3 regions of the Candidatus Clostridium eludens genome follow, and region 1 is predicted to be linked to each of the others. Evidence: riboswitches for the same ligand, from Rfam matches in the RefSeq annotation. Region 1 holds a riboswitch; each other region holds the start of a gene.

The links. Region 1 has a riboswitch for S-adenosylmethionine ahead of ACJDU8_RS12580 (nitrogenase component 1). Riboswitches for the same ligand answer to the same signal wherever they lie in the genome.
Region 2: another riboswitch for S-adenosylmethionine. It lies ahead of nifH (nitrogenase iron protein); the one in region 1 lies ahead of ACJDU8_RS12580 (nitrogenase component 1).
Region 3: another riboswitch for S-adenosylmethionine. It lies ahead of metA (homoserine O-acetyltransferase MetA); the one in region 1 lies ahead of ACJDU8_RS12580 (nitrogenase component 1).

Annotation. Positions count from the first base shown of each region.
Region 1 is NZ_JBJHZX010000017.1:70,796-81,615, reverse strand. Features, by position in the region: gene wsfD (glycan biosynthesis hexose transferase WsfD) at 1-959, shown strand, start outside; gene ACJDU8_RS12600 (ABC transporter ATP-binding protein) at 1,070-1,858, opposite strand; gene ACJDU8_RS12595 (ABC transporter permease) at 1,855-2,907, opposite strand; gene ACJDU8_RS12590 (ABC transporter substrate-binding protein) at 2,931-3,935, opposite strand; partial or broken gene ACJDU8_RS12585 (O-acetylhomoserine aminocarboxypropyltransferase/cysteine synthase family protein) at 3,960-5,287, opposite strand; SAM riboswitch class I at 5,448-5,553, opposite strand; SAM riboswitch class I at 6,048-6,148, shown strand; gene ACJDU8_RS12580 (nitrogenase component 1) at 6,304-7,776, shown strand; gene ACJDU8_RS12575 (nitrogenase component 1) at 7,779-9,107, shown strand; gene ACJDU8_RS12570 (hypothetical protein) at 9,313-9,732, shown strand; gene miaB (tRNA (N6-isopentenyl adenosine(37)-C2)-methylthiotransferase MiaB) at 9,878-10,820, shown strand, end outside.
Region 2 is NZ_JBJHZX010000021.1:45,182-56,001, reverse strand. Features, by position in the region: gene ACJDU8_RS14475 (nitrogenase component 1) at 1-1,243, opposite strand, end outside; gene ACJDU8_RS14470 (nitrogenase component 1) at 1,413-2,993, opposite strand; gene nifH (nitrogenase iron protein) at 3,096-3,914, opposite strand; SAM riboswitch class I at 4,180-4,283, opposite strand; gene ACJDU8_RS14460 (AAA family ATPase) at 4,495-5,430, shown strand; gene ACJDU8_RS14455 (DUF58 domain-containing protein) at 5,910-6,566, shown strand; gene ACJDU8_RS14450 (transglutaminase-like domain-containing protein) at 6,589-8,820, shown strand; gene ACJDU8_RS14445 (leucine-rich repeat domain-containing protein) at 9,130-10,506, opposite strand; gene ACJDU8_RS14440 (ABC transporter permease) at 10,604-10,820, opposite strand, start outside.
Region 3 is NZ_JBJHZX010000030.1:29,590-40,409, reverse strand. Features, by position in the region: gene ACJDU8_RS18010 (electron transfer flavoprotein subunit beta/FixA family protein) at 1-569, opposite strand, end outside; gene ndk (nucleoside-diphosphate kinase) at 769-1,170, opposite strand; gene ACJDU8_RS18000 (hypothetical protein) at 1,517-1,762, opposite strand; gene ACJDU8_RS17995 (hypothetical protein) at 1,967-2,350, opposite strand; gene ACJDU8_RS17990 (hypothetical protein) at 2,516-3,007, opposite strand; gene ACJDU8_RS17985 (YhgE/Pip family protein) at 3,346-5,514, shown strand; gene ACJDU8_RS17980 (YhgE/Pip family protein) at 5,532-7,688, shown strand; SAM riboswitch class I at 7,773-7,878, shown strand; gene metA (homoserine O-acetyltransferase MetA) at 8,026-8,940, shown strand; gene ACJDU8_RS17970 (trans-sulfuration enzyme family protein) at 9,012-10,190, opposite strand; gene metK (methionine adenosyltransferase) at 10,291-10,820, opposite strand, start outside.

The sequences.
Region 1 (10,820 bases):
GAACTATTGTATTCTTTTTTTTGAGTATAGGTACTTATTTAAATTTAATAACAAAAGAAAAACCATCAACAAAACATTTTATATATTTTTTTATAGCATCTGCAGGCTTCTTGACATCTAAAGCACAGGAGATTCCATTATTTATTTTTATGTTTATAGTTTATATAGGATTATTCATTTGTTATAAAGAGAAGACCTATAGAAAGTGTATTATAATATCTTCACTACTTGTATTTATACTTTGCAGTGCTGCCTATATTTCATTGACAGACAGAATGAATCAAAATAATATGTATCAGGCAGTTTTTTTAGGTATTTTAACAGATTCCCAAAATCCAGAAAAGGATTTACAGGAGCTTGGATTAAATAAGAAGTTTGTGGTCTTTAATGGAAAATCTTTTTATAATAGACATTCTAAAAATGATCCGCTGGGAGAAGAAATGTTAAGGGAATTCTATCCTAATATTTCACCTGTAAAGATATTGGGTTTTTATTTAAAGCATCCCCTCAGGCTTTGGAAAAGAATTGTTGATTCAGCAAATAATGCTTATGACTTTTCGGAACTAGGAAGATGGAACTTCATTAAGGGACAATATAGTTCACATAAATTAGCAAATACATTCAGGACAAATCTTATAAATGAATATCCCGGATTACACCGTAATATTTATATTTTTATTTTATTTTCAATTAGTTATTTTTGTATAATAATCATTTGTTTTATGAGAAATAAGGATAAAATTTTACGACTCTTTATGTTACTATTATTATTTATACTGTTATCAGGAGCCTCACAGCTTATTTTACCGGTTATAGGTTCTGGTTATGGCGATTTCGGTAAACATTTGTTTCTATTAAATTTATGTTATGATGTTATGGTTGTAGTGGCTATTCTGTGGTGTTTACATATTATATCAAAGTTTATAATTTTAAAAAAAGATACTTCTAAAAATTATTAAAAAGGGTAGTTTTTAAAAAGAGCAAAAATTCCTTTATTAAAATAGGTATTTTTGCTCTTTTGGGGAAAATTAAAACTAAACTTAGTGTATTTGAGCTAAGTTGGTGTATTTTAGTGTGATGTAGCTATGTGAAGTTTATCTAATATTTCTTTTCTAAGTTTAATAAACTCCAAGCTGTTTCTATTTCTTGGCCTTTTAATTTTTACTTCTACAATTTCTTCTATTTTTCCAGGACGCGGAGTCATAATTACTATTCTATTGCTTAGGTATATAGCCTCATCTACATCGTGTGTAACCAGTAAAATAGTAGTTCCCCTCCTTTGCCATAATTCAATTAATTTATCCTGTAAGTCCATTCTTGTAAAGGCATCTAATGCCCCCAGGGGCTCATCCAGCAGTAATACCTTAGGCTCATTAATAAGTGCACGTGCAAGAGAAGCTCTCTGGGCCATACCGCCAGAAACTTGATGAGGATATGAATTTTCAAATCCGTCAAGTCCAGTAAGGTTTATATATTCTTTAATTTCATTTTTACGTTCCTTATAAATTTTTCTGGCCTTCAGTCCTGAGGCAATATTATTCTCAATAGTTTCCCAAGGAAAAAGATTTGCCTGTTGGAATACATAGCATCTTTCAAAATTAGTATTTTCTATTTTTTTATCATTTAAAAATAATTCTCCAGATTGGGGTTTATCAAGCCCTGCTATAAGTCTCAGAAGAGTCGTTTTTCCGCACCCGGAGGGGCCTATAAATGAGATAAACTTTCCAGCTTTAATACTGAGAGATATATTTCTTAAAGCTTCAACTAGATTTTTGTTTGCATCTATATAAATTCTGGTTACATTATTTATTTCAATAGAAGCATTATTTTGGGCTTGGATATTTTCAACTGGTATCATTTTAATAGCCCCCTTTGCCATATAAGTATCCTATCTCTGATTTTAAATATAATTGCGAGCACAATGGAAAAAACTACTGCCATTACAACTATGGCTGCATAAACTTTTGCATAATTTGACCACCCTTTGGCCCAATTTATATACCATCCTAAGCCTGCTTTTGCACCTACCATTTCAGAAACTACAAGTGTAGTAAAGGAGAGTCCTGTAGCAGTATAAATGCCTGTAAATATGGATGGCATGGCACCTGGTATGGCTATTTTAAATATTAAAAACTTCTCATCTGCTCCTAAAGTTTTAGCTGCTTCAAAATAAGACTTTGGTATATTTTCTACGCCCCCACAAGCCATAAAAGCTACAGGGAACCATACACAAAGCACAATCAAAAATACTTCTGACCATAGTGTAGATGGAAATATTATCATTACCACTGGTATCCATGCAACTGCAGGAACTACTCCTATAATTTTAAGTACAGGGAAAAACCAGTAATACCACTGCCTAAACCATCCCATTAGAATTCCTGTTACCAATCCTAGAATTGTGCCTATTATAAATCCTAGAATTAAAAGTCTTATGGAATAGGCCGTACTTATTAAAAGTGTAATTCGATCATCAACAAGTACCTGAACTATCTGGTCTGGACCCGGAAAAAATGGAAGCGGTAAAATATTGGTTTTAGTAGATAACATATCCCATACTGAAAATCCAATTCCTATGGTAAAATAAAATTGAGATTTGTGATTAATTTTTGCTTTTAGTTTTTCATTAAAAAATGAAATAATATAGCGTATTCCTAAAAATAGTATAAATAGTATCAGCATTATTCTATAAGGAATAACATTAACAACTTGAACTGTAGGTATAGAAAAACTCACGATTAAAGCTATAATGAAAGCTATAATCTGCAGAATTTGCCATGTATTTGATTTGGGTTTCCAATTTATTGTGTCAGGTACTTTAATTGGAACTACATTATCAGTGTTGATTGATGAAGCTTCTGATTTAAGCATAGTTTTTGAATCTACAGATTCACTTAAAATACTCATTTTAAGCCTCCCTACATTAATTTTTATTTGGCTGATACATCATAGTATACATCATCAGCAAATTTATCAGGATCTGTATCCTTTTTTAAGAATCCAGTTTTATTTAATTGCTTCACGAAATATTTAACATCATCTTTGGCAGCATCCGTAGTATATTCGAAATCATAGTTCTTGATAAGCTGAGTGACTAATTTTACATCAGTAGTTGATACGTATTTCTTATCCACTTCAATTTTAGCAGCTTCTTCAGGATTTTTTGCAATCCAATCATCTGCTGCTTTATAGGCTCTCACAAGAGCAGCAATTTTCTCTGGGTTATCTTTAATTTCTTTATTAGAAGCATATAAGAAACAACATGATTTTCCTTTGAATAATGGATCTTCTGCAATATCCGTTATTACTCGGTAGTTGCTATCTCGTTCAGCTAGTGTAGCAAATGGATCCCATGCTGCAAAAGCATCAACGTCACCCTTATCTACAGCTTTTGTTAATTGGTCAAGTGGGTAAGGTACCCATTGGACATCTGAGGTTGGATTGATGCCTGCATTAGCCAGTACAACGCTAGTGATAGCCATAGGTGTTCCACCTATTTCATCTACACCTATTTTCTTTCCCTTTAAATCTTTTGCAGTTTTTATTGGTGAATTAGGAGGTACAACTAATTTAATACAACCTTTATGCAGTCCGCCTATAACTTTAATATCAAGACCCTGTTGAACCGAAGGGAAAAATTGAAAGTCACCATTGGTAACAGTAAATTTTCCACTTGCAAGTCCAGTTTTTTGTTCTTCAAAAGTTCCACTTACAAGAGTTACATCAAATCCTTCCTTAGCAAAAAATCCTTTTTCTTTGGCTATGTAAGCTGGAGCACCGCACACTCCACCTCCAAGAGCCTGGATTTCCAGCTTACCGTATTTATATTTTTCCGTTCCCGTAGAAGAAGAATTGCTTTTTTCCCCACATGAAGAAAAGGTGAATACTGTTATAAGCATAAATATAACTATTGATATCTTTTTGAATTTTTTCATAATGACTCCTTTACATTCTTATATCTATAATGCTTTTGGAAATTTTTTTATAAAAGTTTTTTCAAATGCCTGATCTAAATCATTGATTAGATCTTCTGGATCTTCAAGACCTATAGAAAGTCTTATTGTATTATAAGGTATGTCTGAAATTTCTTTTTCTTTAGGTGTAAGCTCGCCATGTGTAGTCTTAGGTGAATTTATAATTAAAGATCTGGCATCACCTATATTAGTATGGTAGCTGAAAAGTTTTATTGAGTCTAAGAATTCATCTATTTGACTATCTGTACCTCTAATACCAAATGAAAAGACCGATCCGGCACCTTTCGGTAAATATTTTTCTGAGAGTTTTTTATAAGTGCTGGTGACTAAAGAAGGATATTTTATCCACTCCACATTGTCATTTTCTTGGAGATAGGCTATTATTTTTTTAGTGTTTGATAACTGTTTTTCTATCCTTTCAGATAAGGTCTCAAGTCCTAAAAGTACAAGATATGCATCAAAGGGGCTTAAGGCTGCACCAAAATAATTTAAATAATTTAGTCTTATCCTTGAAATAAACGGAAATTCAGGAAATACCTCGATAAAATTTCTTGGAGTATTGCCGGTACCTCTTAAAGTATAATAAGGTTCCAAAAATTGAGGGAATTTTCCATTGCCCCAATTAAATTTTCCACTTTCAAGGATTAAACCTGCAATTACATTTCCATGTCCATTAAGTGCTTTAGTAGCTGAGTATATAACAATATCGGCACCGTATTTTATTGGATTTAGAAGATATGGAGTAGCCAGTGTGTTGTCAACAATCAGTGGTATATTATGATCATGAGCTACTTTTGCAATAGTTTCTATATCAGCTACAATGGCATTAGGGTTGCTGATACTTTCTACAAATATGGCTTTTGTATCTGGCTTTATCTGTTTTGAAAGTGCTTCAGCATTATTTATGTCATGAAATTTGTCTATTTTAATACCTAGCTTTGGATATATTTTTTTTAGTCCATCTAATGTTCCTCCATATAAATAAGGGGTGGTAAGTATTCTACCACCATCTTCTGCTACATTGAGGAGTGTATAGGTTATGGCGGCCATTCCTGAACTTAATGCAATAGCTGCCGCAGCACCATCTAAAGCAGCTAAGCGCTTTTCTAATATATCTATATAGTGGGATTACTCAATCTACTATATATGAATCCTAATTCGGTAAATGACAGTAATTTTTGTGCTCTATCGGTTCCACCCAAGTCGAAAGCTGCTGTCTCATATATAGGTACTGACACGGAATGATTGTGTTCTTCAGAATTATAACCTCCTCTTATTTTTATTGTGTCGAATTTTAAACCTTCATTTGACATCATAAGACCTCCTTAAATAATTATTTGTATAAAAATAAGAGGTTGCATCCTAAATAGGATCCAACCTCCAGTTTACTGGTCAGCTAATCTATTCATTATTTTTATAAATATAAAAAAGTTGTTTTATAAGAAAAACAACTTGAAAATTTAAAAATTATTTTTCTTATCTTTCAGGATTCACCTGCTGGAATTGGCACCGTTAAATAAAATAAATTTGGGTTGCCGGGTATCATAGGGCCAGTCCCCTCCACCTCTCTTGATAAGATTTTACTAAATTAATGTAATTATAATACCCAATTTAAGTTTTTGTCAATGGCTAATATTTTAAATATTAAAGACAGCTGCAGATTAAGGATGAGTGATAATTTAAATTTAAGTTAATATGATATCATATAAAATGGGTTATTATTAATTTAGAAAGTAGGTATTTGTAATGAAAAGCTATCTACCAACTATATTTTGTTCTTTGCTAGTGATTTTTTTAGTTATGTTTTTATTATATGGCACAATAAAACATTCTATTGTTAAAGTTATAAAACACTTAAAAAATAAGAACATATTATAGCTACAATTTGAGTATTATAGCTACAATTTGAGTATACATTCTACATTATAACAATATAACATATGCAGTTTTAGGTAGAGACATTTAAATTAGATATTAAAAAGATATTATTGCCTTTGAATCATTTGCATATTGTTGACAAAACAATATATGTATAATATAATAAGTGTTAATTTAGTCTTTAATAAAATAATATTCTTATCAAGAGTGGTTAAGGGACTGGCCCTATGATGCCCAGCAACCTGAATTTGTTTCATGGTGCTAATTCCAGCAGGATAAATCCTGAAAGATGAGAAGGTAAAAAGTAATCAAACTTCTTATGGTTTCTCTGTAGGAAGTTTTCGTTTTTAAATAATATTTAGTTGACCAGATAGACTGGAGACTATGTACCATGCCTCACTTGTTGAGGCTGTGCATAGTCTTTTTTGTTAAAATTCTATAGGAGGTAATAATGTTGAGTATTAATATAAAATTACAGTCACCAGAGGTTGAAATTAGAGAGTCAAGACTTGGCTCCATTACAGGATTTTATGGGGATGCATCTGAACTTTGTAGTATGGCAAAAGAAGGCAGACTTTGTGACAGAAAACATTTTTTCAGTCAATGTCTAGGCTGTAGTTCAGGTAATGCATTGTGTCAATTAGTTATGATACAAGATGCAGTTGTTATAAACCATGCTCCAGTGGGGTGTTCTGCTGATTTTTCGGATTTTAATTTTACAAATAGGGTGGGCCAGATAGAAAGAAATATTCCCCTTAGAAACGCTAGGATATTAAGTACCAATTTAACTGAAAATGACACTATATATGGAGGAGGAGAAAAATTAAAGGCTGCCATAAAAGAAGCGTATGACAGATTTAAGCCTAATGCAATTTTTATAACAACTTCCTGTGCCTCCGGCATTATAGGTGATGATGTAGATAGAGTAGCTGAGGAAGCTCAGGAACAATTTAAAATTCCTGTTGTGTATATTTCTTGTGAAGGTTTCAAATCTAAAATTTGGACGACAGGTTTTGATGCTGCATACCATGGAATAGTGAGAAAAATAGTAAAACCACCGGTTAGAAAGAGAGAAGATGTGGTAAATGTAATTAATTTTTGGGGAAGTGATATTTTTACTGAATTGTTCGGGAAAATAGGCTTAAAACCCAATTATATAGTTCCATTTTCTACAATTGCACAATTGGAGAAAATATCTGAAGCAGCAGCTACTGTACAGATTTGTCCTACACTTGGGACTTATCTAGCCGCATCACTTGAACAGGAATACGGGGTACCAGAAGTTAAGGCACCGCCTGCTTATGGAATAGAAGGAGCAGATAAATGGTTTAGAGAACTTGGAAGAATAACAAAAAGAGAGAAAGAGGTAGAGGATTTAATTAAATCAGAAAAAGATAGGATATATCCGGAACTTGAAAGGTTAAGGGAAAAATTAAGTGGAAAAAGAGCCTATATTACAGCTGGTGCAGCCCATGGACACAGTCTAATTTCTCTTTTAAGAGATCTTAAAATGGAGGTTATAGGCTCATCCATATTCCATCACGATCCTTGTTATGATAATAAACTTGAAAGTGGAAAAAGTTTAGATCATGCGGTTAAAACTTATGGTGATATAAAACACTTTAATATATGTAATAAACAGGCATATGAGTTGGTGAATTCTCTTAATAGGCTAAAACCAGATATATTTGTAGCACGGCATGGAGGTATGTCTATATGGGGTGCTAAACTGGGAATACCAACATTTTTAATGGGTGATGAACAATTTGCACTAGGTTATCAGGGACTGATTAATTATGGTAATAAAATTTTGGATGTACTTGAAACTCCAGAATTCGTTAAAAATATTGCTGCCCATTCTAAGCTTGTGTACACAGATTGGTGGCTTAATCAAAAACCTGACGCTTTTTTGGGGGGGAAATAACTATGGTTAAATTGATAGAAGGGCCTAGACATTATTGTACTCTTGGAGCCCAACAATCTGTAATTGCAATAAAAGGAGGAATACCTATACTTCATTCTGGTCCTGGGTGTGGTGTGAAACTTTTTAGAGGACTTAGTACTGATTCTGGATATCAGGGAACAGGATATTCTGGAGGAGGAAGTATTCCATGTACTAATTCCACGGAAAGAGAAATTGTATTTGGTGGAGAAAGTAGGCTGAGAGAAGTTATTGATGGTACCCTTAAAGTATTAAAAGGGGAATTATTTGTAATACTCACTGGCTGTACGTCAGATATAGTTGGAGATGACGTAGGGCAGGTAGCAAAGGATTATAAAGATCAAGGAGTTCCCATAGTCTATGCTGAAACAGGTGGATTTAAAGGCACAAATTTTATTGGACATGAAATGGTAATCAAAGCTATAATTGATCAATTTATAGGAGAAAAGACTCCGAAGATTAAAAGTGGACTTGTGAATGTGTGGGCATCAGTTCCTTATCAAGATAGTTTCTGGGCAGGAAATTTGAATCAAATAAAGTATCTTTTAGAAAGCATAGGACTTGAAGTAAATATATTATTTGGACCAGATTCAGGCGGGGTAAAAGAATGGAGTACAATACCAGATGCTGAATTCAATCTTGTAGTTTCTCCCTGGGTTGGCATTGAAACTGCAGAATTATTAAGAAAAAAATATGGTACGCCGTATTTGCATTATCCCACACCACCTATAGGTGCCAGAGAAACAAGCAAATTTTTAAGGTCAGTAGCCAGCTTTGCTAAGTTGGATTCTGTAAAGGTAGAAAATTTTATTAAAAAGCAAGAAGATAATTTCTATTATTATTTGGAAAGATCCACTGATTTTTTTCTTGAGTTTAGATATAGTATACCTGGCAGATTTTTTAATATAACAGATTCTTTTTATGCACTTGGTATAAGTCAATTCCTGCTAAACGAGCTAGGCATTCTTCCAGGTGAACAGTATATAACGGACAATACACCAGAAAAATATCAAAACAATATAAAAGATCAATTTAATAAAATATCTTCTACCAGAAAATTTGAAGTGTTTTTCGAAGAAGATGACGGCAGGATACACCATAGACTTAGAAAATATAACCATGGTACTCATATTCCATTAATTTTAGGAAGTTCATGGGATAGAGATATAGTTAAAGAATTAAATGCTTTTGGAATAAATATAACTCTTCCTGTTATGCACAGGCTTGTATTAAATTGTGGATATTTAGGATATAACGGAGGACTTAGATTAATCGAGGATATATATGGAAATATATTAGAGACGTATAAATAGAAAAATTAGAGGCTATATTTATAAAAAATAGTAAAAATATAGCCTTGCTGTTTATCCCACCGCCTGAACCTGAAAATTACTTCGTTTGGAGACGTAATAGTTTACATTGACTGTAGTAGTTGCATAAATTATAATGAATAAAAATATGAAATTTGGTTGACTTGTTATTTATTTAAAAATATTTTATTATAAAAGGTGGAAGAATATGAAAGCTTTACTTGAAGAAAAATTTAATATTAAAGATGCAAAAATCTACAGTAGTAAACTGAATAATATATTAGAAAAAGACATAGGTGAAAATGAAAAGAAAAATGAGGAAGTAAATCATATAAAAACCTCATATATAAATTTTTTAATGGGGTTTTTTAGATTTAAGCCAGTTATACACTCAGGAGAAGGATTTTATAATATAATTTTAAATGAAGTTAATGTATATGGTGAAGGTGATAGCCTGGAGATTGCAAAAGAAAACCTAATAGATAGTATTATAGAATATATTAATATTTATACAGATAAAATTAATATATTTCATAAATTTGAAACTATAGAAAGGCAAGCTTATATGCTTAAGTTAATTCGCTGCAGCGGCAATAGAGAAAAACTAAAAAAGGAAGTGGGATTGTAGCTAAAATTATAATATATTTACATATGTAAATATTAACGATATAATTGTAGGGTATTATGGCATCTAAAAATAAATGCCACTAAATGAGTATTTAGTCTGGTATTTACTTTTAGATAACTAAAATTATAAAGTGGAGAATGAAAGAATGAATGGACAAAAGAGTCATACAGATAATATCCAAAATGAAAAAGCTTTTTTTATACAGACCCATGGGTGTCAGATGAATGAAGAGGATTCAGAGAAATTATCTGGAATGTTAAAAAAAATGGGATATAAAAAAGCAGAAGACAAATTTTCTGCAGATTTAATTATATTTAATACCTGTTGTGTAAGGGAAAATGCAGAGCTTAAAGTATATGGAAATTTAGGTGCTTTAAAAAAATTAAAGCTGCAAAAATCAGAACTTATAATAGCTCTATGCGGCTGTATGATGCAGCAAAAAGATATGGCAGAAAAAATAATTAAAAGATTTCCATTTGTAGATATAATATTTGGAACTCATAATGCTTATAAGTTCCCCGAATATTTGAATACAGTAAAGCAGCAAAATACATCTGTAATAGAAATACAGGATAAAGAGGATGGAATTGTAGAAGGAGTTCCAATAGACAGAGAAAGCAATGTAAAAGCTTTTGTAACTATAATGTATGGCTGCAATAATTTTTGTGCTTACTGCATAGTACCTTATGTAAGGGGACGTGAGAGAAGCAGAAACCCCGAAGATATTGAAAATGAGATAAAAGGGTTGGTTTCCAAAGGATATAAAGAAATTACCCTGTTAGGTCAAAACGTAAATTCTTATGGAAAGAACTTAAATCCAAATCTAAAATTCAGTGAACTTTTAAAAAGAATTAATAATATAGATGGAATTGAAAGAATCAGATTCATGACTTCTCATCCTAAAGATTTAACTGAAGACGTAATAGATGTGATTTCAGAGTGTGATAAAATATGTGAACATATACATCTGCCGGTACAATCAGGTTCTACCAGCATACTTAAGAAAATGAACAGAAATTATTCCAAGGAACAGTATTTAAATCTTGTAAGTAGAATAAGAGATAAAATTCCAGGAGTGTCTATAACTA
Region 2 (10,820 bases), on a different contig from region 1:
CTATTTCTATTAGTAATGCATTTTTTTCTCGTGCTACATCAGATTCCCATGATGAACCTAATATCAATGGAACTCCTGAACCAAAATCGGCTTCTGAAAGTGATTTTTCTGCAAGATAACCATCTTCAATATATTCTACTTCCACAGATACACCTTCTGATAGATTCCTAAATTCCTTACTTATTTTCTCTCTAAATTGCTCTGGCGGATTATCCGTAATGATTTGCTTTACAGGTATAAGTCCAACCTGATCTGATAGAAATTTTGTATAGGCAAGTGTATACGCACTGTCTCCTACAACAGAAAATCGAGAAGGCAAGCCGTACCAATACTCTGCAAAAAAGTGTGAAAAAGAATCTAAAAAATAATAATACAATTCTGCTTCTTCTGCAATGAACGCTTCTGATTTTTCAGCATCGATTCCTGCATATTCAACTAATTGTCTTATAAAAGCAGTAGTAGCTTCCTCACCAATAGGTATTACAGGAATATGCAAATAAGGCTGATTATATTTTTTTTCTAAATGTTTCGCAATATTCACTCCTACCCACGGTGATATTACAAGATTAAATTGTGCTTTAGGAATTTCCTTCCATTCCTTCGCTCCACCACTTTGTGGTCCAAAAAGTACATTTACTTCAAAACCTACGTTCTTTAAAATCCTTACAATCTCCAGATAGTCTCCACGCCAATTTGTATTAAAAAAAGGTGTCTCAAACCACAAATTAATTAATCCTTTTTTCTTTTCACCTTTATAATCTCCAACGAATTGGTCTATGATTGCTTCCACAACAATTTCATGACCTATAAGGTTTGAACCTTTGAAGCCAGCTGTATCTGCATACACTATAGGGTAACCTGCCTCACGGTATTTCTTTACAATTGCTCCAACATCATCTCCTATAAGTTCTCCAGTGCAACCTGTAGCTACCACAAATAATTCACCCTTGTAAATTGCTAAAACTGATTTTATTAAATCATCAAGTTTTTTTTCACCTCCAAATACTATATCATTCTCACCTACATTTACACTGGCAACATTACCTCCACCAGTACTGGTAGAACCTTGAAAACCATTTTCAAATCCCATAAAAAAATATTGTTTGTACATACATCCCGGACCACAATTCGCAATTGGAACACCATTCTTAATTGCTACTGCAGTATATGCACCACCCACTGCACAAGCATAATGGGGATGTACTATTGTACTACTTTTTTTATTTATCTTAGTCTCAGCCACTCTAATCCTCCTCATATATTCTTAAGAAATTTTTTTTACTACGTTTTCGCAGTTTTTTATTTTTTGATTACTTTATTAGAGCTAATAGTTAGAGGATCACCTGCTTACACAGTGTATCCTAAATTACTTAGTCCTGCCCGTCCATAACCAAAGTGTCAGTGCAACTTACTTACACAGTTTTTGCTATTTCATCAAACACTTCAAGTTTTACTCTTTCATCAAGCACTTCAGGATGCTTTGCAAGCAAAAATGGATCATTTTGGCTAAGCCACCATTCATTATATGGACTTTTAACGTGTCTAGAAAGAACCTCATTAAACTTCTTTCTTGCAAGAATATCTAATAGAACCTCACCTGTCCGAATTATTCCATCATAACCAACAGGAAAATGCTCATCACCCATGGCTAAAGATGGGATACCAAGTTTTGCCGCTTCAGGTGCAAGTCCTTGATGTCGAATTATTACAAAATCTGTCTTTACTCGTTTAAATAGGGCATTTAGTTGGAATGCCTGTGTTTTACTTACTGTAAAATTAGGAATATCTCCGTAAGTGCTTATAAGTTCATTCAGCGTATCCTGATTCTCATGTCCACCATCATAAACAGGATCGTGATGGAATACCACAGAACCATCAACACCTATCCCTAATTCACGCAAAACTGAAATAAGACTATGTGCATAAGATGAACCTGTCATAATAAATCCTTTAATTCCTTTAAACTTTTTGCGCAATTCTTCAATTTTGGGAAGTACTTTTTCATGTTCGTTCTTTATATACTCTTCGGTTTCTTTTTCTTTGCCAACAATTTTACCAATTGCCCTGAACCAGGCATCCGTACCTGCAATTCCATAAGGCTGAGGTGCATCAATCTGTGGAACACCAAAATGTTCCTCAAGTGCTGTAGCCATATAAGAACCAAGTGTGTGACAAAAAGTTGCAGTAGCCACAGCTTCCGATGCTTGGGCAAGTTCATCATAGCTTGCCATATCTATCATATAATTTACTCTCAGACCAAGAGGTTTTAACATTTCTGTAAAATAATCAGTTCCCCACAAAGCTACGATGTTAATTAAATCTTTTTGCTTTTCAGGTTTACGTTTTACTATTTGACGTAAAACTCCATGCTGTGAAATATCAAATCCAGTACTCCAGTGTTTTGATCGAAATCCTTCGCAATGTAAGGGAATAACTGTCACTCCAATTTCTTTTTCCATCTCTTCTGCAACACTCTCTATATCTTCACCTATAATAGCAGTAGCACACGCCATGGAAATAAAAATTGCCTTAGGATTAAAACGTTCCTTTGCATCTCGTATTGTTTGTTTTAGTTTATCCGAAGCACCAAAAACCATATCATTTTCCAAAAGATTTGTGCTGTAAATCTGTAAATTCTGTGGTGGTTTATTTCTTCTTCCAAGTCCCATGTTAAAGGCAAGATTAAACCAAGGGTTATCTGCCGAACATCCAATTGGAGCATGCTGAATAAGTACACAGTCTGTAATATTTCCTATTTGACATTCAACAATAGCATTAGCACACATCGTCTGTTGATTCAACGGTGAATTTAATTCACACAACCGACAAGCTTTCTGTTTTCCACAACCATCATGTTTTCTTTGACTTCTCAATTCATAGTTTGATTCCTTCCACAACTCAGTTGCCGAACCATCCCAAGCAGTTATAGTTCCTAATCTCGTCTCTCGGTTTTCTACTTCCGTCAAGTTAAGATTTATTGTTTTTTTTGACATTGTATCATCCTTTCTATTCTCTATACATATGAAATCCATTATCTTATATAAGCATTTATATTACATGGTTTATCACGTAAACTTCAGCCGAACCCACGTTATTTAATCTATAAGTCCATGCTCTAAAAATATTTCTTCAAGTCTTTCCTGACTCATAGGTTTTGGAATTACAAACAATTCATTTTCTTCTATGGATTTTGCAAGAGATCTATATTCAGCAGCCTGATTCTCATCAGAATCAAACTGTATTACTGTCTGTTTGTGAATTTCAGCTTTTTGGACCACATTATCCCTTGGAACAAAGTAAATTAGCTGAGTGCCTAATTCTTTTGCAAAAGTCTCCAATAATTTCTTTTCATTGTCTACATTTCTGCTGTTGCAAATAATTCCACCTAATCTTACTCCACCTTTTTTAGCATATTTTTTTATTCCTTTTGATATATTATTTGCTGCGTAAAGTGCCATCATTTCACCACTGGCTACAATATATATTTCTTTGGCTTTTCCTTCACGGATAGGCATAGCAAAGCCTCCACACACAACATCGCCTAATACATCATAAAAAACATAGTCTAAGTCATCAGTATATGCTCCTAACCTCTCCAGCATGTTTATAGATGTAATTATTCCTCTTCCTGCACATCCTACACCTGGTTCTGGGCCGCCAGATTCAACACATCTTATTCCTTTAAAGCCCGTCTTCATTATATAATCTAATTCTACATCCTCTCCTTCTTCCCTTAAAGTATCTAAAACTGTCTTTTGTGCAAGTCCCCCTAAAAGAAGTCTAGTAGAATCAGCTTTAGGATCACAACCAACTACCATAACATTTTTCCCTATTTCAGCTAATCCTGCTGTTAAATTTTGTGTAGTTGTAGATTTACCTATTCCACCTTTTCCATAAATTGCCACTTGTCTCATATATACGTTCCTCCTCAAATTGAAAATATGATTATTAAATTTATCTCTGGCTTCTTCAGGTGTTAAAAATTCACTGGTCACCACCAGCCTAGTTTCATTTATATCCTTTCTGCATAACTTAAATATAAAAAAAGACCAAGTAAACCGAGTAAAACTCAGTTAACTTAGTCTCCAGTGCGTCTGGTCAACTAAGGTATCGAAATTAATATTATACAATAAAAAACTTCTTACAGATGAAATGTAAGAAGTTTAAATCATTCTTAATATCTCATCTTCCAGGTTACCCCGCAGGAATTAGCACCATTGAATAAATAACATTCAGGTTGCCGGGCATCATAGGGCCAGTCCCTCCGCCTCTCTTGATAAGAAATCTTATATTGAATTTTAATTGAAATAATGTACTTTTACTTATTGATAGTACTATACAATTTTTTAGTTCTTTTGTCAATAGTTAATTTTTATAACTTCAATAAGTAATATGAAAATACCCCTAAAGTACAATTTTGGCTTCTTGTAATATTATTTTTATAGTATTATTATATTAATAAAATTAGGATGATGGCAGTAGGAGGAGTTTAGTTTGAGGAAAGATATAGAAGATGTCATAGAAAATATATCCAATGTTATAATTGGCAAAGAATTAGTGGTTCTGGATATGTTAAAGGCAATTTTAGCAGAAGGCCATGTGCTTATTGAAGATATTCCTGGTGTTGGGAAGACTATGCTGGCAAAGGCTTTAAGTAAAAGCTTGGACTTAAATTTTAATAGAATCCAATTTACACCAGATATATTGCCTTCTGATATACTTGGAGTTTCTATTTATAATCCAAAAAGCTGTGAATTTGACTTTAAAAAAGGACCAATCTTTTCAAATATGATTTTGGCAGATGAAATAAACCGAACTTCACCTAAAACTCAAAGTGCATTAATTGAAGTAATGGAGGAATGTCAGGTTACTGATGGAAATAATACCTATCCATTAGAGCTGCCCTTTATAGTAATAGCTACAGAAAACCCTCTAGAATATACCGGAACTTTTCCATTACCCGAAGCAGTACTGGATAGATTTATGATTAAATTATCTTTAGGATATCCTACAAAAGATGAAGAGATAAAAATGCTTTCTACTAGAAGTAAAAATCCACTAAACGGCATAAGCTCTGTTATAACACTTAGTAAATTAAAGCAGCACCAAAGCCAGGTTACAAATGTGCATGTAAGTAAAGGAATATATAAATTTATAGTTGATATAGTCCATAAGACAAGAAATTGCACCGAATTGTTTTTGGGAGCATCACCAAGGACTTCTATTGCATTGTTAAAAATATCTCAGGCAACTGCATACATATATGAAAGAAACTATGTAATTCCAGATGATGTGAAAGAAAATATAAAGAAAGTACTTTCCCATAGAGTAATATTATCAAAAGAAGAAAAATTTAAGGGTACAGATGTTTCTACCATTATAGATAATATAATAAAAGAAATATCCGTACCAAACATTAAATATTCATGATAAAATTTAAAAATTCATTTTTGATTACTTTAGCCCTATTAATCGTAGTTCATTATTTTTATGGGAAAGAAATAGTTAATTCTTTACTTCTAGTATTTTTATCAATGTTATTGCTTTCATTCATTTCATTACTTTTCTTAAAAAAATATATATCAGTTAACTTAAATTCAGAAAATAAAAAAAAATTTGTGGGTGAGAATTTAAAAATTTATTTACATTTGTATAATAGAAGTTTATTTTTATATCCTTATGTAAACTTTATATTAATTTTTTCTAATACAGAGGAAAAATTAAATGAGAGTTTAAGCTTATTACCTTTTAAGAAACTTGAAGTTCAATTAAATTTTAAATTGACTTCCAGAGGTATTTATAATTCAACAAATTATTTTCTAAAGGTGAAGGATGTATTTCTGATATCCTCAAGAAAAATAAATTTTAAGAGTAAATTTACTGTAACTGTCTATCCAAGAGATGTAAAATTGCCAATAGAAATTCAAAATATTATAGATAGTATATATAACTTCTCAAAAAATAATATGGCTTTACATGAACCAGACACTTATTCATCTGTTGATAAATATGGATTAGGAGATAATTTCAAAAATATACACTGGAAAATAAGTGCCAAAAGAAACAATTTATATGTAAAAAAATTTGATTCTATAAAAAAACAGAACATCCGCATTTATATAGATATGACAGATTATGCACCCATGACAGAAAATCTTCATAATGTGACAGATGAAAATTTAGTTTCTTTTTCGCTATCTATAATCAAATACTTGTTGTGGAAAAATGAAACCATTTATTTAAGTATTGAAAATTTGGAAATTTTCAATTTAGAATTAAAAACCCCAGAGGATTATTTTTCTGTTGTATCCTATTATCTAAGGCATAGGAGCATGGGAAGGGACAATTTTTTTAATAGGGTACTACAAAATACGACACAAAATGATGAAAATTATGAAACTATATTTATTATAACTAATACAATATTATCTGAAGATTTAGAAACCATTGCTAAAATAAAAATAGATTGTAAAAATTTAATTATTTTTACCCTTTTAGATGTTTCCGCCAAAATGAAAAACCTTCTTTCCCGTATTGATGTAGATGTAATTAAAGTAACTGTTTAAGGGAAGTGATATATTGAAGAAAATGTATATTCCAATGGCTATAATAAATGTGATATTACCTATTATTTTAATTATTAAAGCATATATTGTTGTGGACATTTCCTACATAAAAATAATATTGTTATTTATAATAACTTTAGTAATATTTGAGATTGTAAATTATATTAAAAATAAGAAAGCTTTTTTATTTCTATTAGCCATATTTGTTATATCAGCTATATGTATAGTAATTTATAAATATTCTTATTTTATGTCATTAGTTTATAATTTAATGGATTCAGCAATAAACATAGATAATTTGACTATCATGAATTCAACCGTAAATTTTTCATTGATTTTTCCATTCTATGTTTTAATAATACCAGGAGTAACATTTTGTTATTTGATTTTATTTAAATTGAACCTAGGAGCAGTAGTGACATTAGTGAATACTTTGGTACTGCTGATATATGATTTGATAAAATTTAACAGGGCTGTAAAATTCATTTTACCACTATATATTTTTTTGACTTTTATAAATTTTATCATATGTAAACTTGGCAAAAAAGCCAAAAAAAATTACAGCAAATCTATAATCATTTATTATTTAATAATATGTATTGTTCTTTCCAGTATTACATATAGCTTTGTACCCTATAGATCTGGTAAATATACAGATTTAGCTCAATATAAGTTTGATAAAATCTTCAATAGCAGTGATGATTTTTATAATGTTTCTACTATTGGAATAAATGAAGGATATATATCATTTTTAGGAAAAAAACTACAGATGAATAGGGCCAGACTCTCACTAATAAGCGGAGATGTACCACATTATTTGAGAACAAAGGTCTATTACAGTTATAACTATAATAGATGGATAGAAAATGTACAGCTGCCAATAATAATAGGTAATGGGACATTAGATGTACCTAAGTTAATAGATGATAATATACCAAATTTAATAGATAACAATAATCTTGTCAAAAAAAATATTAACCACAATGAGAAAAATGGAACTAAAATAAAAACCCTTTCAATTGAAAATTTAAGTAATAATTTTTCCAATGTTATGATATCACCTAATTTCATTACAAAGGTAATTTCCAAAAGAAATTCATATATTACCATGTATGATAACGAAAACTATTTAACAGGACAAAATCAGTCCAATTACACTATAAAGTTTTATGATTACGATGATATAGAAACCTTTGAAGATTATTATAAATCAAAATATAAAGACGATATAAATAACATTCATGAAAATATTACTAATAATAATACTAATTATGGCATAATTGATAATGCTCTGAATTTTACTAGTTCCCAAAGAGTAAATACATTAGCACATAAAATAACTGCAAAAGCCTCTAATAATACTGAAAAATTGAAACTCATCCAAAACTATCTACTTAATAATTATAGTTATGACTTACAACCTGATGCAAATGATACCTCCTCGGATTATGCAGATTTTTTTTTATTTGATGAAAAGCGTGGATACTGTATGTCTTTTGCTACGGCTGCTGTTATGTTATGCAGGGCTATAGGTATACCTGCCAGATATGTAGAAGGTTTTAGAATCAGTGATGAGAAGGATTATAAAGGAAGATATGTTTTAAGGTCATCTGATGCACATGCTTGGGCAGAAGTGCTTACCTCTATGGACAAGGGAATATGGACAATATTAGAAACCACTCCCAATAATGAAAGTGAACCTTTAAACCTAGAAAATACTGTTACAAAAAGCAATATTCAAAATATGAAACAAGAAAAACAATCAGAGGAACCAAGTAATAGTAGTCAGATAAATACACCTCCTGCAACAAAGAAGCCTGCTGTTAAAAAAATGCAAAATAATTCGAAGAAAAAAATCAATACCGTGAATTTAATTAAAAAACTTCAAAATTCCAATTACATCATCATAATAGTCTGTATAATAATTTTATATATTCTAATTAAGTTCTTAAAGAGAAAACTTATTCTTAAAAAAGTAATCCACAGTGAATCCACTATACCATTATATACTTTTATATTAAGAAGACTAAAAACAATAAATATAGTGAAACAGCCTTGTGAAACTGATAGGGAATTTGCTTTCAGAATAAAGGACAAATTGGATATTGAATCACTAGTAGAGACTGTATACAAAGAAATATACGGAAATAAAGAAAATATGAAAAATGATCTTAATAAAAAATTTATCATAGTAACTGTAGAAGAAACAGTAAAAAACAATTCAAATGCTTTTAAATATTATATGCTCCTTTAAAAATTTAAAAGTTTTCTATTTTGAAAAATAAAAATAAATAACATTAAGAAGTATGGTGCAGCTAAGCTGGGCCATACTTCTACATATTGTTCGCGTAATTTATCTTTATCATTATTTTTATTTTCTAAAAAAGAACCTGCATTAAAATATCTATTTCTATATGCAAAACACTAGAAACTTACATTACCACTTAAAAAATTGGGCAATAAGCCTCTAGTGTAACTACTCAACTTTAAACATAAAATTCATTTTACAAACATATTTCCCATGGAAAGAATATATACTACTTTAATTAAAAAACTTCGTATTTTAATAATAAATATTTTTTAACTGCAATAAAGCTTTTTTTAATGCTTTCTGATCATCAGTACTAATTTTATTACCCTGTAAAAAAAGATACTCTAAATGAGACATTTTTTTTAATGGATTTATATTACTTATTTCATTATTTTTCAATTCCAGAAACTGCAGATCAGCTAATGCTGCCAATGAATTTAAATTACTTAATTTATTAGAACTTAAAGAAAGATTCTGTAATTTAGTTAATTTTTTTAATGGACTTATGTCACTTATTCTATTAGATTGCAAATCAAGATCAAATTGCAAATTAGTCAATCCGCTTAACGCACTTATATCGCTTATTTCATTATATGACAGAATAAGACTATTTAATTCATTTAATCCTTTTATACTACTTATATTTCTTATTTTATTAGATTGCAAACTAAGATTCTGTAATTTAGTTAAACTTTTCAATGCGCTCACATCGCTTATTTCATTAGATTCTGCATAAAGATAATGTAAATTAGTTAATCCTTTCAAAGAACTTATATCACTTATTTTATTTGATTGTAAATCAATACTATATAGATTAGTTAATCCTTTCAGAGAACTTATATCATTTATTTTATTAAAATTTAAAGCAAGAGTCTGCAAATTAGTTAGTTCCTTTAATATACTAATATTACTTATTTGGTTATTTTTTAAACCCAAAGTTTGTAATTTAGTTAACGTCTGAAGTGGATTTATATCATTTATCTCATTATGATCTAGATAAAGGGTTTGTAAATTAGTTAATCCTTTTAATGAAGTAATATCACTTATTTGGTTATTTCCAAGATTAATCATTTGCAAATTAACCAAGTTTTCAATTCCACTTATATCCTTTATATCTTGCCCACTTGCTAATAATGTTATAATATTCTTAACATCACTTTTATATAAATCACCTGTTGACTTGTGAATACTATATCTTATATTGTTTTCCAAATTTTTATCTTTAAAGGTGATTATTGTATCATCAGGCTCATGATCAGCTACAGTTACAGTACAAGTAGATGTCTTATGTCCGTCTACAGTAGTTGCCGTAATCTTTGCAGTTCCTGTGTGCACACCTGATATCACTCCATCATCATCTACCTCTACTATATTTTTATCTGATGATGACCATGTTACTGCTTTATTTGTCGCATTGTTAGGTAATATAGTTTTATTTGGAATATATGTATTTCCTATAGTTAGCTTATATATAGTTCTATCAAAATTAACCGATGATACTTTAACATATTTTTCATTTGCTACTGACGTATAATTTTTGTTACCAGTAACACCTTTATAAATAGAATATATGCTAACAATAAATAAGATAATAACAATCAAACCTATTTTCTTTTTAATACTGCTCAATCTGTACCACCCCCTAAATATACATAATAATATTGTTATTTTTCTATATTTCAAAGAATTAAAATCTATTCTCAATAATTATAAACCTGTAAAAATTTTACAATCTACTTTCTCCACTAACTACAAACCTATCTTGAATAAACTTTATTAAAATATCCATAAATAATCCAAGGAAAGCTATAACAACAGCCGTTGCAAATAGTCTTTTTATATCATAAATCTGCTGATAAGTTAACAGTAACCATCCTAATCCTGAACTAGCGCCCATCATTTCAGCTGCAATAAGCATAAAAAATGAATACCCTGCACTTAAT
Region 3 (10,820 bases), on a different contig from region 1:
AAAGAGGGTAATCTAGGTACATTTATATCTTTAGTAACTGTAATTAAAGCAGGTAACTTCATACTTTTTAAATAAGTTCCTTCCCAAATTTCTGAAGAAACCTCCACATTATTTTCATCTACTCGTTTAATTCCATTTACATAACTTACATGGGGTATATTCAAAAATTCTGCAACTTCCGGTCCAACCTGACCTGTATCTCCATCTATAGTTTTCTCCCCTGCAATTATTAAATCATATTGACCAATTTTTTTGATTGCCCCTGCCAATATAGAAGCTGTAGCCCTAGTATCTGAACCAGCAAATTTTATATCACTAACAAGTATTCCATCCTGTGCACCTCTTGCAATACATTCCCTTAAATTTTCTTTTGCACTTATAGGCCCCATACTTAAAGCCGTGACCTTAGCAGTAATTTTTTCCTTTATCTGGATTGCTGTCTCTAATGCATTTAAGTCAAAAGGATTAATCTGTGTGCCTGCAGATTTACGGTCAATAACTCCTTTTTCTCTATCAAATCTTACTTTTTCCATTTCCGGAACCTGTTTTATTAGAACTATAATATTCAACAGCAGTCCCCCCTTTCTTCTTTGTTTTTTATATTTTTTCATATCTTACATTGTAATGTATTCTTATTCAAAAATTATAACATATTGCAATTTACGCAGCAATTAAGCTACTTACAATTCACAAAAGCACCCAATTCTATAGAATTGAATGCTTTACCGAGTGACTCTTAAGTTATAGATTTTAGATAAGTTGCAAATTTTAGTTTGAAAACCATATTTCTATTTCACGTTTAGCACTTTCCAGGCTATCTGAAGAATGAACTGCATTTTCAGATTTTGATATACCAAATTGTCCTCTTATAGTTCCAGCCTCTGCATCTAAAGGATCTGTAGCCCCATTTATTTTTCTCACTAGCTCTATGGCATTATCTGCTTCTATAATTAAAGCACAAATTTCACCTCTTGTGATAAAATCAATGAGTTCTTGAAAAAATGGCTTACTTTTATGTCCACTATAATGTTTCTTTGCAACTTCTATAGATGGTTTTATTAGCTTTAAAGCCGCTATATGAAGTCCTTTTTTCTCATAAATAGATATTATTTCACCCATTAATTTTCTTTCCATTGCATCTGGTTTTATAAGCACTAATGTTTTTTCCATCACATACCACCTACTTACAGTAAATTTTCACAGCACATATTACATTATGTATTATGCAGTTTTTATTAATTTGAAAATAATATAAAATTATATGCTATAGTTTTATATTATTCCTATAAATTAATTTATACAATAAAATATAAAGTTTGTCTCTATTTTTTATGAATTTCTATAGAATATAAGTAAATGAATACACTTTTTATGAATCATTTTAAAAATGGCCAATGGCATGAAAATTCCCTAGAATCCATCACATTTAAAACTTCCCATACTTTTAAATGTGATGGATCTTTTCAGATAAAAGATTTACTAAATTATTCTACAATGTCTTGTATATTTATTTTGGTTACTGTTTACCTTTATTTTGTCTTGACTGTTGGTTTAACCTTTTAGTCTCTTCTAAACTAGCATTACCTATGCCACTAGTAACGCCTGATGTTATATTTTGTCTTGACTGCTGGTTTAATTGTCTAGCTTCTTCAATACCCTCAGTAGCATTTACTGTAGAGTTTGTAAAATTTGATGCATTTCCTTTTTTAGATTGCTGATTTAATTTCTTTGCTTCTTGTAAATTTTTATCATTAATATTCATAATTTTATTCTCCTTTCATGCCATAATTCATAGATCTATAAGTTACAATCTAATCGCTTTTAGATTACATTTATATCTTGCCACTGTTCTTTTTATTTATACTATAATATAATTTACAACATAAAAATTAATCCCTATGTTTTACAAACATAGGGATTGCTAATCAATCTAAAAGAGTTCCCTGAGGAACTCTTTTTATTGAGTTTAAATTAATAAATATTCAAAAGCTTTATCTACATAATCGTTGTAAGAATTACTATTATTAAGTATATATATTCCTGACTTTTTAGCACTATTATTTTCACAATATCTAACTTTATATTTATTTTTATAAATAAATATATTTACACTTCTACCATTATTAGAGTTTAACTCAAATTTTTCTCCTGTGATATCCCAATTTATAATATTATTACAAATTCTAATAGTATTTTTACTTTCATCAATTTCTATGTCCGAATTTTTTACACAGTACATGTTTAATACATTTTCCATTTCAGCCGCAAAATTATTAATTGCACTTAATGCCTTTTCCTTGTCAATCGCTTTACAGCATAAATCATAAGCAAATTTTTCTTTCCAATCCATCAGTAAACATCCCCCATATTTTTGTTTTAATTAAATTATATAATCTTTTTTCAAATATTGAAATAACATAATTGATTTTTTCACATTTTCTATATAATAAAACCTATATTATATGTTTGATATTTACTGACTTTAGATAAAAAAATAAAACTTTTTTATGTTTAATCAGTCTTTATTAATTTTTTCATTATCCTCTACACTAATTTCTTCATTAATCTTTTCTATAGTTTCACTTTGCTGTGATGTTTCTTCATTTTGTAAAGCTTCTACATCTCCTACTTCAATAACATTTTGATCCAGAATACTTTCTTCAGTATTATCTTCAGCATTATCACTACACTCATAAACTTTAGTTAAATATTTTGAAAATTTTCTATTCACTATACCTATGCCCATTAGAATAACTGCAATTCCGCCGTATACACCTATTGGCTCAAATATTCCAGGCAACAATTGAGATGGTATTAATTGTTGAAGTACAACACTAGCAGAATACCCTTGAGCTACATATTGATTCAAAGTTTTTCTAAATAATATAATATTATTCACTAATAATGCAATTCCAAGCAGTGCTGTAACTATCCCAGCAATGTAAAAAACAATTGAACTAGAAAATCTTCCTGATTTTTTAGATACATTTTTACCTTTAAATTTCATAATAATTTATCTCCCTTTCTGCCTTAAAAGGCCATTTAATACTAATTTGCACTAATGAATACTTTTACATACTACTAAATAGTTATTACATTTATGTGTCAATATTGTTAACAATTTATAACTAGTACTATAACCATACTACCAAAATTTAAAACTATATGAATAATAAATAGAAATTATAGAAGAATAAATATATATAATAACTAGTAAGTTTCTTTTGTTTAATTTATTGACATCAATAAAAAAAAGATGTTTAATTATATTACTGACTAGTCAGTAATATAATTGTATAAATTACACATAATTATGAAACAGCATAGTTACAGGAGTGTTGAAATATGAAAAGAAATATTATGAAAATATTTAAAAGAGATATGAGAGGTATTATTAAAAACCCAATAGCACTTTTAATTATTACAGGATCATGTATTATTCCTTCTCTATATGCATGGATAAATATAAAAGCTGTGTGGGATCCTTATGCAGCCATTAGAACCAGCACTATTCCTATAGCAATAGTTAATAATGATAATGGGACAAGTTTTAGAGGTGAAGAGTTAAATGCAGGAAATAATATTGTAGACAATTTAAAAGCCAATAAAAAACTTGGGTGGAAATTTGTTAATTCTAAAAATGCCAATATAGGCATTTTAGATGGAACCTATTATGCAATGATAGAAATTCCAAAAGATTTTTCCTCAGATCTTGTAAGTATACTTTCAGATAATCCTAAAAAACCAGAGATTATTTATAAAGTGTATACAAAAAATAGTCCACTAGCATCTAAAATTACTGACTCTGCCAAAAACACCTTGATAGATTCAATAAAGTCTAATTTTATCTATTCTGTTAATAAAACCCTTTTTTCTTTTTTAAATACAGTTGGAAAAGATGCAGATAAGAACAAGGAAGATATTATTAATTTAAAAGATGGCATAATAACCTTAAATGACAATATAGATCTTATAACATATGTGCTTGAAAATATAAAAAATAATTCAAATAACTTAACTTCAATACTAACTGAAATGAAAACTGATATTCCCTTAATGAATTCAGGAATAGATATTCTATCACAAAATGATGAAAACAATAAAAATTTTATAGGCTCAATTCAGCCTTCACTGAATAATTCTTTTGACAATATTGCAGTTAACTTGGAAAACGCAAGAGGTGATATTTATAGAACTCAAGGCTTAATAAGCAATTTGAATTCCTTAATCTCAAAGGCAAATTCCTCAAGTGTAGATTCTACTGTAGATAAAATTGGATATGAGTTAGATATACTAATTAATGAAATTAATCCAATTATAAATTTTCTGGATAAAATTAATGATTTTAGCAATAACACTGAAGTATCAAATTTATTGAAATCCTTAAGAAATACACAAAATTCCTTAAAAGGTGAAAAAAACAACATAAATAACTTACAGCAGGAGCTTAATAGTACAAATGAAATTAATAAAAATATATTAAATTCCATGACAAATAATATAGCCAATATAAACTTGCAATTAATAGATGCACAAAATGAATATAATAAAAACACAAGGAGTATTTTAAATTCAATAGCTGGTAATCTAGCCAATTATACAAACAATACTTCTGCAATATTAAAATCTGTTCAAGATTTCAATAAGCAGGGAGGTAACTCCATGGATACTTTACTGCATGGAAGTGAATTAGTTACTATATATTCCGGAAAATTAGATAATAAATTTCTCCAATTCAAAGATATTATAAATAGATTAAGCAATCAGCTAAAACTGGTTACAAACAATGATATAATACAAATAATTACTATATTACAAAACAACCCGGAATTGATGGGAGACTTTATATCCAGTCCTTTTAATGTAAATGAAGAAAATATATACACAGTTTCTAATTTTGGTTCATCCATGGCTCCTACCTATACAGCACTTGCCATATGGGTTGGTTCTATTTTACTTGTAACATTATTAAAAACAGATGTGGCCCCTTTTAATGGAGATGAAAATTTAACTTTAAAAGAAAAATACTTAGGCAAATTACTGACTTTCTTAACCCTAGCTCTAATACAAGGATTTATAGTTTCATTAGGCGATAAAATTTTATTACATGTTCAAATGATAAATGTTTTTCTTATGATTATGGTTTCACTTGCCTCAGCCCTTACGTTTACAGTAATAACCTATACTTTAGTATCTATATTAGGGAATTTGGGCAGGGCTATTTCTATTATTCTTCTTATAATACAGATAGCAGGAAGTGGTGCAACTTATCCAATACAGCTTCAATCATTAATTTTTAGAATATTACAGCCTTTATTTCCGTTTACTTATTCAGTCAGTGGTTTCAGAGAAGCTATTGCAGGGCCCCTTATAGAAACTGTAGTTTTAGATTTTATAGCATTATTTTTGATATCAATATTTTTTATATTAATTGGCTTATTCCTTAAAGAACCATTACACAATAAGATCCATAAATTTCAAGTTAAATTCAAAGATTCAGGTATAGGAGAATAGCTCACGGGAGGTCACATATGAAAAATGTATTTAAAATATTAAAAAGAGATTTAATAAATATAATAAAAATCCCAGCAGTACTTATAATAATTTTAGGATTTTGTTTTTTACCCTCCCTCTATGCATGGATTAATATTAAAGCTTCCTGGAATCCTTATAGCCAGACTAATACCCGTAGGCTTCCCATTGCCATAATTAATGAAGATAATGGAAGCAAATTTAATGAAAAAAATATAAATATCGGAAATGAAATTGTTAAAGAATTGAAAAAAAATAAAACTATCGATTGGATTTTTATAGATGAATGGCAGGGAAATTACGGATTAAATACAGGAGAATACTATGCATTAATTGAAATACCTGAGGATTTTTCCAGTAAAATGTTAAGTCTTACAACATCAAGTCCTGAAAAACCTAGCATTATATACAGATCTAATGAGAAATTAAATGCCGTAGCTACCAAAATTACAGATTCAGCAAAAACTAATTTAATAAGCCAAGTAAAAAGCAACTTCATAAAAACAGCAAGTGAGCAGGTTTTTAAACAATTAAACTCTATGGGAAAAAAATTAGAAAGTGACAAGCCACAAATTGTACAATTAAAAGATACTATTCCTGAAACTATTTCCAGTATAAATGACATAAAAAAGTATATAGCAGAAATAAATTCTAATTCAGAAAACCTACAGCAATATCTAAATGCTCAAAAAGCTGATTTTCCTAAACTATTAGAACAAATTAACGGCCTTCAAAGTATTGTAGCACAAAGCAAATTGTTAGTTTTATCCACCAAACAAACATTGAATTCAACACAGAACAATCTGAACAACGATATAAATGAAATTCAATCACTAAATAACCAGATACAGGATCTCCTAATAAATTTAAATAATATAAATGTCAGTACCGATTTAAGTACTACTATAATAGACCAATTACTAAATTTAGACAATTCTTTAGTAAAAGAAATAAATACCACCCTAGAAATTCTTGAGTCTATTAATGATTTTATACCTAATAATGGAACAAGTGAGCTTATAGATTCACTTACTGGACTAAAAGGCTCAATACAAACTGAAAAAACATATTTAAACCAATTAAAAACATTAATTAGCAGTAATTCATCTAAAGACAGTATCAATTCAGTTATAAATGAACTTTCTACCTTAAACAATGAAATATCCATGAATGCAGTTTCTGTATCTAATGCTTTTTATTCCGATACCTACCAGGCAATGGATATTGTAGCTGACAACTTAACAAACAACTTAAATAATATAGATTCAATATTAGAATCAACAAAAATTCTTGTGCCACAATTAAATACACTGGCTAATTCAGGTATATTAAGCAGTAAAGCATCCTCTGACCAGGCAAATGCTTTAAGCAAAAAGTTGGAAGATGTTCAAAATAAGCTGAATGAATTAAGCAGTAAAATGCAAAATTTAAACGAACAAAATTTAAATGAAATAATAGAATTTATGGGGAAAAATCCAGATGAATTATCCGATTTGCTTTCATCACCAGTAAATGTAAAAAATATTGAAGTTTATAATTCAGGATTATTCGGTTATGCAGTAACACCTTTTTATACTACACTGGCAATCTGGGTAGGCATATTATTATTATCCTCCATATTAACACTAGACTGCAAAGATTTCGAAAATGAAAAAAAATTGGATTTAAAACACAAATACTTTGGAAAATTAAGTTTGTTTTTAATATTATCTTTCATACAAACTACTATTATTACCCTGGGAGATGTATATATATTAAAAGTTTACCCTCAAAATATGCCTCTTATGATGTTGGTGTCACTAGGCTGTAGTATTACATTTACAATTATAATATTCACACTGGCGTCAATACTTGGTAATATTGGCAAAGCTATTGCTGTAATAATTATGGTTTTTCAAATTGCAGGAGCCGGGGGACTTTATCCTATACAGACCCTTCCAAAAATATTTGGTACATTGGCACCATTTTGGCCTTTTACCTACGCTATAGATGGCTTCAGAGAAGCTATATGGGGCCCCTTACAGAAAAATGTATTTAAAGATTTTATAGCACTGGCTGTTTTTTCATGTGCATTTCTGTTTTTATCACTTTTAAAAAGACCTTTGCATAATTTAATAAAAAATTCAGAGCACAAATTTAGAGAATCAGGACTTTAAAGACCTATATAAAAATAGATTTGGCAAATTAATTATTGACAAAAAGGAAATTTTAGTATATCATATGGTGTAAAATCAAATTAAATCTTATCAAGAGCGGTGGAGGGACTGGCCCTATGAAACCCGACAACCAACATTTTATTAAAATGTATGGTGTTAATTCCAGCAGATTATTTCTGAGAGATAAGGAAAATAGTTTCAAATTGGTTTATCGTTAAAGTTATTTTTCTTATAGAAAAATAACTTTTATTTATTTTAACCCCATAATTAAAATTTGAATATTAGAATAATAAGATTTGATTGCCACTAAAACTATTATAATTTAAGGAGGGATTTTATGCCCATAAATATACCTAACAATCTTCCAGCCTCTACAGCGTTAAAAGCTGAAAATATATTTGTTATGAATGAAACTCACGCAACAAGACAAGATATACGACCACTTAATATAGTTATATTGAATTTAATGCCCCTTAAAACTGTTACTGAAATACAGCTTTTAAGACTACTTAGTAATTCACCGCTACAAGTTGATATAACTTTAATGTATTCAAAATCTCATAGTTCAAAAAACACTGCTGAAGAATATCTTATTAAATACTATGAAACTTTCGAAGAAATAAAAAACAGAAGATTTGACGGTATGATAATAACAGGTGCACCTGTAGAGAAACTTGAATTTGAAGATGTTGATTATTGGGAAGAATTAACTGAAATTATGGATTGGAGTACTACAAATGTTTATTCAACTTTATATATATGCTGGGGCTCTCAAGCAGGACTTTACCATCACTTTAAAATTCCAAAATATATTCTCAATAAAAAATTATCTGGTGTTTTCTCTCATACTGTTAACAGGGCTAATACTAAACTTTTTAGAGGTTTCGATGATGTATTTTCTGCACCACATTCTAGGTATACCTTTGTAAAAAGGGAGGACATCGAAAAAGTTCATGAACTAGAAATACTTTCTGAGTCAAAAGAAGCCGGTGTCTATATAGTGTCAACAAAAGGTGGCCGCCAAATCTTTGTTACGGGACATCCTGAATATGATACTTTAACATTAAAATCTGAATACGAAAGAGATATTGGACAAAATTTACCTATAGATATACCCCAAAATTATTTTCCCGACAATGACATAAGTAAACAACCAGTGGCAAATTGGAAAAGTCATTCCAACCTGTTGTTTTTAAACTGGCTTAACTACTACGTATATCAGGAAACACCTTATGATTTAAACAAACTTTAGCAGTATTTACAATAAAGTAAAAATAAAAAAGGCATTCATGCCTTTTTAATATTTACTTCAGATATAAAATTCTATAACCCACACTTTTCTAATGCTTGCTTTAAATCCCAAATAATGTCACCAGCACTTTCTAATCCTATGCTAAATCTAATATATCCTCCTCTAAATTCCTCTGGATAAAAATTAATCCGTTCATCGTTTGGACCGGTGTAAACAATTAAGCTTTCATCATGACCCAGAGAAACAGCTTGAATGATTAGCTTGAGAGAATTAATGAATTTATTATGGGTTTCAACGTCTGCTTTAAGTCCAAAAGAAATAATTCCTGAATACATCTTCATCTGTTTTTTAGCAATTTCATGCTGTGGATGGCTCTCTAGTCCAGGATATGCTACAAACTTTATTGATGGATTTGATTCTAAATACCTGGCAACCTCAAGTGCAGTTTCACTATGCTGTTTCATACGCAGAGGAAGTGTTACAACTCCACGCATAATCAACCATGCATTAAACGGACTTATAGCCCCCCCAAGATTAACCATTGCCTCGCGCTTTATTCTGTCCACAAGCTCCTTTTTTCCAATTACTGCACCTCCCATAGCATCTCCATGTCCATTTATATATTTTGTTAAACTATGTATAACAAGATCAGCTCCAAGCTGTAGAGGATTCTGTAAAAATGGAGATGCAAAAGTGCTGTCAACGCTTAATAAAGCTCCAATAGATTTTGCAATCTTAGCTATTTCCTCAATATCACTTACTTTAGTAGTAGGATTTCCTGGAGTCTCAATATGAATAAGCTTTGTATTTGGTCGTATTGCTTTTTTTATCTCTTCTAAATTAGAAGTATCTACAAGGCTTGCTTCTATTCCATATTTATCTGGTAAATATTCATTTAATAACCTATAAACTGCTATATAAGATACATTAGAACAAATCACATGCGCTTCCTTATTTAGAAAGGTAAAGAATACACCCGCCAGTGCAGCAACACCACTTGCAAGTACTACACAATCTTCTCCCCCTTCAAGAGACGCTAACTTTTCCTGAAGATATACCTGGTTGGCAGACATATTCCTGGTATAAAGCAGCTGATTTGCATCACTCCAATTTATAGAAGATGCATCTTCTGGGAGTCTGTAACAATTTGCCATAGTTATAGGACGTCTAATGGCTCCTGTTTCCTTGTCAATTCCGTTCCCTACATGAACACATCTAGTTATAAAATCACTTTTTTCTTCATTAATCATTTTTATATCTTCCCTCCAATTTATTTTATCATTGCATAATACTGCTTGAGGCAGTATTATGCAACTTAATAGTAGTTATTTTTAAAATCTCCACACATAATTAAAGACTGTTAACTAAGATTTTTTGACTTCGATAAATATTTTTTATTTCATCAACTTTATTAAGTCTTTCCCAAGGGGCATCTATATCATCTCTCCCAAAGTGTCCATATGCAGCAGTATTTTTATATATAGGTCTTTTTAAATCAAGATCCCTTATAATGGCCGCTGGCCTTAGATCAAATAGTTTATTTATAATTTCCACTATTTGGTCATCATTTACCACTTTACCTGTACCAAAAGTATCTACACTTATGGATACAGGTGCTGCCACACCTATAGCATAGGCTATTTCTATTTCAATTTTATCCGCTATACCAGCAGCTACTAAATTTTTTGCCACCCACCTTGCTGCATAAGCCCCTGATCTATCCACCTTAGTTGGATCTTTTCCTGAAAATGCCCCGCCGCCATGTCTTCCATATCCTCCATAGCTATCAACTATTATTTTTCTTCCTGTAAGACCAGAATCTGCCTCTGGCCCTCCTTTTACAAACCTGCCAGTAGGATTAACTAAATATTTTGTATCTG